DNA from 3 places in the Nonomuraea sp. NPDC004702 genome. Region 1 is predicted to be linked to each of the others. Evidence: riboswitches for the same ligand, from Rfam matches in the RefSeq annotation. Region 1 holds a riboswitch; each other region holds the start of a gene.
The links. A riboswitch is a leader RNA that binds a small molecule or an ion and turns the genes downstream of it on or off. The one in region 1 is predicted to bind cyclic di-AMP.
Positions count from the first base shown of each region.

Region 2: linked by a shared signal. The riboswitch ahead of ACWEJ6_RS17665 (C40 family peptidase) and the one ahead of ACWEJ6_RS33700 (CHAP domain-containing protein) in region 1 are both predicted to bind cyclic di-AMP.
Region 3: linked by a shared signal. The riboswitch ahead of ACWEJ6_RS07845 (CHAP domain-containing protein) and the one ahead of ACWEJ6_RS33700 (CHAP domain-containing protein) in region 1 are both predicted to bind cyclic di-AMP.

Region 1 is NZ_JBSGCE010000034.1:30,827-33,016, forward strand. Features, by position in the region: gene ACWEJ6_RS33695 (class I SAM-dependent methyltransferase) at 1-582, shown strand, start outside; gene ACWEJ6_RS33700 (CHAP domain-containing protein) at 637-1,332, opposite strand; cyclic di-AMP (ydaO/yuaA leader) riboswitch at 1,346-1,483, opposite strand; gene ACWEJ6_RS33705 (Gfo/Idh/MocA family protein) at 1,601-2,190, opposite strand, start outside.
Region 2 is NZ_JBSGCE010000012.1:112,668-114,857, reverse strand. Features, by position in the region: gene ACWEJ6_RS17670 (C40 family peptidase) at 1-638, shown strand, start outside; cyclic di-AMP (ydaO/yuaA leader) riboswitch at 989-1,152, shown strand; gene ACWEJ6_RS17665 (C40 family peptidase) at 1,283-1,765, shown strand; gene ACWEJ6_RS17660 (hypothetical protein) at 1,970-2,190, shown strand, end outside.
Region 3 is NZ_JBSGCE010000004.1:190,732-192,921, reverse strand. Features, by position in the region: gene ACWEJ6_RS07855 (glycosyl hydrolase family 18 protein) at 1-229, opposite strand, end outside; gene ACWEJ6_RS07850 (luciferase domain-containing protein) at 472-819, shown strand; cyclic di-AMP (ydaO/yuaA leader) riboswitch at 1,080-1,217, shown strand; gene ACWEJ6_RS07845 (CHAP domain-containing protein) at 1,232-1,951, shown strand; gene ACWEJ6_RS07840 (TetR/AcrR family transcriptional regulator) at 2,003-2,190, opposite strand, start outside.

The DNA of each region.
Region 1 (2,190 bases):
CGGGTGACCGGCGTCGACTTCTCCCCGGTGGCGGTCGCCCGCGCCCGCGAGCTGGCGGCCAGGGCAGGGCTGGCGGCCACGTTCGTGGAGGCCGACACGCAGCGGCTGCCGGCGGAGCTGGCCGGCGGCTTCGACGTGGCGGTGGCCACGTACGGCGTGTTGTGCTGGATCGGCGACCTGGACGCCTGGATGCGCGGCGCGGCCATGGCGCTGCGGCCGGGCGGGCGTCTGGTGCTGGTCGACCTGCATCCGGCCTACCAGACGGTGGCCTCGCTCGACCCGCTGGTGGCCGACTGGCCCTACGGCGGCGGCCAGGCCCACCGGGAGACGGTGACCGGCACGTACGCCGACGCCGCGGTGGTGACCGGGACCCACGAGGCGGTCGAGTACCCGTACTCGGTGGGCGAGATCGTCACGGCGGCGGCGCGGGCCGGGTTCACGGTGGCCGAGCTGGGCGAGCACGTCGAGACCGACCTCGACCCGCGCGGCCTGCTGCCCGAGGGCGCGGACGGCCGGTACCGGTTCCCGTTCGGGGACTCGCACCTGCCGATCCTCTACTCGCTGGCGGCGGTCCGGCCCTGAGACGCGGCGAGCGCGCGTCCCTCGTGCGGGACGCGCGCTCGGAGCGGGCGGAGGTCAGCTCGCGTACTGCGGGTATCCGTAGCCGACGACCTGCGACTTCGGACGGACGCGCTCCTCGACCTTGCCGTTGCCGGTGTTGCCCTCGATCGTGGAGATCGTGCCGTCGCCGTTGTCCTTGACGACGAAGCCGACGTGCTGGATGGCGTCCAGGCTCTTGCTGCCGCCCCAGGAGAAGAAGACCACCGCGCCGGGCCTGGCCTCGGCGCCCCAGCGGTCGTTGGCGGCGAACCACTTGGCGTGGGCCACGGTCCAGGCGTCCCAGCCGACCTGCGGGCGGGCGCCGGTCTGCTCGCCGACCCAGGAGACGAAGATCGAGCACCAGGGGGCGTTCAGGTACATGGCGCGGGTGCCGCCGTCGCGGGCGATGGTCTCGGCCGCGCGCTTGGAGTCGGCGTACCACTTCTGGAACTTGGTGCCGCCGCCGTAGGCGTTCTCGGAGGTGCCGACCTGGGCCTTGGCCATCGCCAGGACCTGCTGGGCGGTGACGTTGACCTGGGTCTCCTCCGCCTTGCGGGTCTGGGCGGCGGCCTGCGGCGCGACGGCCGAGTGGCCGGCCGCGGCGGCCGGGCCGGCGCTGTCGGCGGCGGCGGCGGTGGCGTGGGCGCCGATGGCGGAGGCGAGGATGGCCGCGCCGAGCGCGGCGTGGGCGTAGGTGATCTTCGGGGCACGGATGGGACGGTGCGTGGCCATCGAGGGCATTGACTCCTTGCTTCCATGCCGCTTACCGGGTTAGCTGACGGGTTCGGACGTGGAAGCTGCCCTACGGCACCGAAGTGCCGATTCACCCCAAAGGACGTGGGTCCCCGGTTCCGCCCGGAGGCGGATTCAGCGGTCACAGGACGATCCTGTGAAATGTCTTGCGATGGTTGGACAAAGCCGGACAAACCGGACGTCTGCCGCGAGATGCCCCACAAGGTAATACATCGGGCAAGAGCCAGGCAAGTGGCTAAAGGTCCAGCTAGGAGAGTTGGGCCCGTGCTTCGGCCAGAAGCCCCATCATGGCAAGGGATTCGTCAAGCGGCATGATCTCGCTCTCCGTGCGGCCCTCGATCGTGGCCGCGCGCACCTCGCGCAGCTCGCCCGCGTACCCGTTGTCGGCCGGGTCGAGCACCAGCTCCTCCGTCTCCATCGACGGCCCCGACAGCAGCACCCGCCGCGGCGCCCAGAACGGCGCCAGGATGTCGGCCCGCATCGACGTGCCCACCACGCTCGCGTCGTTGGCGTGATGCGCCAGCAGCGACACGTCCACCAGGGCCCGCCGCCCGTCGGGGTACAGCAGCAGCCCGCCGGCCTCGGCGTCGACCCCGCTGGGCGCCAGCGAGCCGGCCATCCGCAGCTCCGCGGGCATGCCGAGCAGCAGCTGGGCCAGCCCGAACGGGTAGATCCCCAGGTCGAGCAGCGCCCCGCCGCCCAGCTCCGGCGCCCACAGCCGATGGGCGGGGTCGTAGGGCAGCGCGAAGCCGAACGAGGCCCGCACCGACCGGATCTCACCGAAGCGCGGATCGGCCGCCACCCGCTGGATGAGCGGGTTGAAGCGCATCCACATGG
Region 2 (2,190 bases), on a different contig from region 1:
ACCCAGAGAACCTGCTGGCCGGGCTGGCCATGGCCGGGCAGCTCTCGCGCGAGCGGCTGGAGAAGCTGGCCGCCTTCGACCGCGAGAACAAGGGGCTCAAGGCCGAGCGCGACAACGCCGAGACCGCGCTCGCCGACGCCGACAAGGAGCGGGACGCCGTCCAGCGGGAGCGGGCCGAGGTGCTGAAGCTGGTCGGCCAGCAGAAGAAGCTCCTGGACAAGCTGGGGGCCTACAACCCGGGCAATCCCAACAGCACCGGCATCAAGTACACCGGTCCCGCCTCGGGCAGCGCGGCGGCCGTCCTGAACTTCGCCTTCGCCCAGGTGGGCAAGCCGTACATCTACGGGGGCACGGGCCCGCGCGGCTACGACTGCTCAGGGCTGACGCAGGCCGCCTGGCGCGCCGCCGGCGTCTCACTGCCGCGTACGACGTGGCAGCAGTGGGCCTGGGGCGCGAGCCGGAAGGTGGACCTCAAGGACCTCCAGCCGGGTGACCTCATCTTCAGCGAGGGGCTCGGGCACGTCAGCATCTACGCGGGCGGCGGCAAGATCGTCCATGCGCCGCAGACGGGCGACGTCGTCAAGGTCGTCCGCCTCGCCGACTACGGTCGCCCGCTCGTCGGAGCCATCCGCCCCTGACTCGGCCCCCGCCCGAAATCTCGGGCGGCTTCGGCATGCCCGTGAGCGCTGCGGCGAAAGGGGCAAACGGGGCGAAAGGGCCCTGACAATCAGCTGTGCCGGGAAGTGTGAGAAGGGTCACAAAGCGGTAATGGAGTCCTGAGGTCCAGCAGGGGTTTCACCCTTTACTTGCACCTTTATCTGATCTTTACAGGCCGAGTCTCCCTTTGCCAAATCTTGACCCCTCGGCGTAGTTTCTGGCGTCGCGGTCAGCAAGCCATGCGCACCGCGGATCGACATCGGAACCCCGATGCGGACCAGATAGAAATCCAGCGGTCGCCGCCGATATCCCCGTTCAGGCACAACCATCGGGCGGCGACCTGCCGAGTCCGTGCAGCCAGGAGGCACGGAGCCGGGGACCCAAAGATCCCGTCATCCCCCGGGATCAGGGGTGAATCGGCGCGTCTTCGCGCCGTAGGGCGACTTCCAGGCCCGAATCCGTCAGCTAACCCGGTAGGCGTTCGTGGAAGACACAAGGAGAAATCCTGTCTACCTCCCTGCATAACCCCCGTCTGTCCCGTCTTGCCCTGAGGGGCGTCGCACTCACGATGACCGTGACGGCCGGAGGTGCGGTTCTCCATGCCGTGCCGGCCGGGGCGCAGACGGTGAGCGAATCGGCCGCCAGGCTCACCGCGGTGTCCAGCACCGCCAAGGCGGCCACTGCGAAGTCGGCCAGGTCGGCGAAGACCGTCAGGTCTGCCAAGTCGGCCAAGGCCGCGCGGCAGGCGTCGAAGGCCCGCAGGGCCGTCGCCGTCGCCAAGCATCAGGTCGGCGACCCGTACCGGTACGGGGCCACGGGCCCTGGTGCGTTCGACTGCTCCGGACTCGTCCAATACGCCTGGAAGAAGGCCGGGGTACGACTCCCGCGCGTGACGAACAGCCAGTTCGCCCGCATCAAGCGCAAGGTCTCCTGGCGCAATCTCAAGCCGGGCGACCTGATGTTCTTCAACGGGCTGGGCCACGTCGGCATGTACGTCGGCCACGGCAAGATGGTCCATTCGCCGCGGACCGGCGAACGGGTGCGCATCGACAAACTGGGCGGATGGCGGAAGTCGTCGTTCGTCGGCGCGGTGCGTCCCGGCGCGTGACAACGGGCCCCGCCCGGACCCTCCCCGGTCCGGGCCGGGGCCTGTCGCATGCCCGGCCCCGAGCAGGACCCGGTCCGGCGAAGGGCCCGGCTCCGCGACGGGATCGGTCCGGCGGAGGGGTCGGCTCCGGGATGGGATCGGTCCGGCGGGGGGGTCGGCCTCGGGAAGGGGCCGGGAGGGGCGTGGGCCTACTAGCATCGGGCCGTGTCCTCGCAGGTGCGTCCGTCCCTTCGCGGTCCGCGGCTGCTCCTCTCGGTCCTGCTGCTGTCGACGGCGGTGCTCGTGGTGGCCGACGCGCCGCCCGCCGCCGTCCTGCCCGCCGGGGCGCGCGGGTTGTGGAGCGACGGCGGTCAGGTGGCCCGCGGCGCGCGGTCCGTGGTCGTGGGGCACCGCGCGGAGCCCGGCGTGCTCGCCGATCTGGCCCG
Region 3 (2,190 bases), on a different contig from region 1:
CGTTCGGCGGCTCCCAGCCGGGCTGGGAGGTGTGCGCCTGGAGACAGACGTAGTCGACGCCGTTGTAGGTGACGACCGTGCCCGCCGTGTAGGCGGTCCACGGGGCCCAGGCCGCCGCGTACGCCACCGTGCTGGCGGAGGCGAGCGCCGGGGCGGCCACGGCCGCGGTGAGGGGCAGGGCCAACGCCGCCATTCCCGCCAGGACCTTGCTCAGAATGGTGTGTTTCATGTCGCTCCGACATCCGTTGGGGGGTGTGTGGGGAGTGGGATGGGAGACTTCTGGGGAAACTATTAGGAAAGTTTCCTTTAAGTTGTGAATCGACGGTAGCTTCTGCCTGGGGGAGCGTCAATACGTATCGGTCAGGTGTCCGTAATCGTGCCGGTCAGACCCCGGACGCGCCCGTTCACGAGGGGATAACGGTTCAGGAACGGGGGCTGACGGCGGGGTGAGCCGTGGCTCAGCATTGGAGCGTGGCAGGAATCTCCGCCTGGCGGCGGAAGCCCACGCGACGCGGGCCCTACGTGGTCCGCGCGGTCGCGGAGTTACGGTCCTGGCCGTCGCTGAACGTCAGCGGCACCGGTCAGCAGGTCACCTTCGCCGTACACGGAACCGAGATCCTGCGCCTGGCCGGCCGGGACGAGATCCACGTACGGCTCACCGCCCCCGCCATCGGCCGCCTGGAGCCGTACCTGCGGGCGTGCGACCAGGTCCATGCCTGCCGCGACCGCGCCTGGGTCGCCGTACAGGTCGACGCCGAGCCCGATCTGGAATTGTTGCTGGCGCTCACGAGTGTGGCGATAAAGGCGCACGTGGCGTGAAGCGATTCGGTGCGTAGCGTTTCTCCCACGCAGCGTCGAATGCATTGCCTCCATTTGCCTGGGAATTACTCGCCGGGTAGCTTGGTTGTACACAGCCGAACGGGGAGTCGTCCCAGGTAGGGATGGCATTGCCTGGGAATTACCCAAGCGGGACCCGTGTTGTACAGAGTCGATGCGGAAATCCCCGCATCCGGGCGTCGCACATATACCTTCAGGCCCTTTCCCGGGCCCGGGAAGACGATGCGTCAGCCCTTTGCCTGACCAAGAGACCGCTGAATCCGCCTGTGCGCGGAACCGGGGACCCATGTGTCCAATGGGGTGAATCGGCACCGTGGTGCCGTAGGGCAGCTTCCCGCCCGAACCCGTCAGCTAACCCGGCAAGCGGCACGGAAGCTCAAGGAGTAACACCCTCATGGCCAAGCACCGTCTTCACCGTGCCTACAAGCTCGACCTCGCCAAGATCGCTCTCGGCGCGACCGCCGTCGCCGGCGTGCTCGGCACGCACGCGGCAGTGAACGCCGACACCACCCACGCCACCGCCCACACCGCCACCCAGACCGCCAAGGTCGCCGGCGTGGCCGCCCAGCCGCTCGTCGCGCAGCACCGCGCCGCCGACGAGAGCGCCAAGGGCAAGGTCAACGTCACCGCCGCCCAGGTGCTGGCCACCGCCCGCGCCCAGGTCGGCACCTCCGAGGACGCCAACGGCGGCGGCACCAAGTTCCAGAAGTGGTACGCCGACTCGCAGCGCGCCGCCGAGACCGCCGCGCGTGACGGCGGCAACCGCGCCATGTACCTGAACGCCCCCTGGTGCTCGATGTTCGTCTCCTGGGTCGGCGAGCAGACCGGCGCCCGCCCGCAGGTCGGCTGGGACGCCTACACCGTGACCCACGCCAAGTGGTTCGCCGCCAACGACCGCTGGGGCACCGAGGCCAAGCCGGGCGCCGTCGTCTTCTTCTCCTGGAGCGGCAGCAAGAGCCTGAACGACATCCAGCACGTCGGCTTCGTCGTCAAGGACAACGGCGACGGCACGATCTCCACGATCGAGGGCAACACCGGCAACGGCAAGGTCGAGCAGCGTGTCCGCCCGACCTCCCAGGTCGTCGGCTACGGCTACCCGTCGTACGCCGCCTGATCCTGCCGAGCGAAGAGCGCACTCCCCGCGGGGAGTGCGCTCTTTCGCGTTTCAGGGCCGCCGGTGCCGGTGGATCAGGACCGCCGCGGCCTGCCCGGCCGAGCGGGCCGCGCCCGGCTCCTCCGAGATCATCGCGGTGACCGTGGCGCCGTCGATCAGGGTGAGCAGCTGCTCGGCGAGCAGGCCGGGGTCCCCGGCTCCGGCCTCCTCGGCGAGCGAGCGCAGGTAGGCGCGCAGGC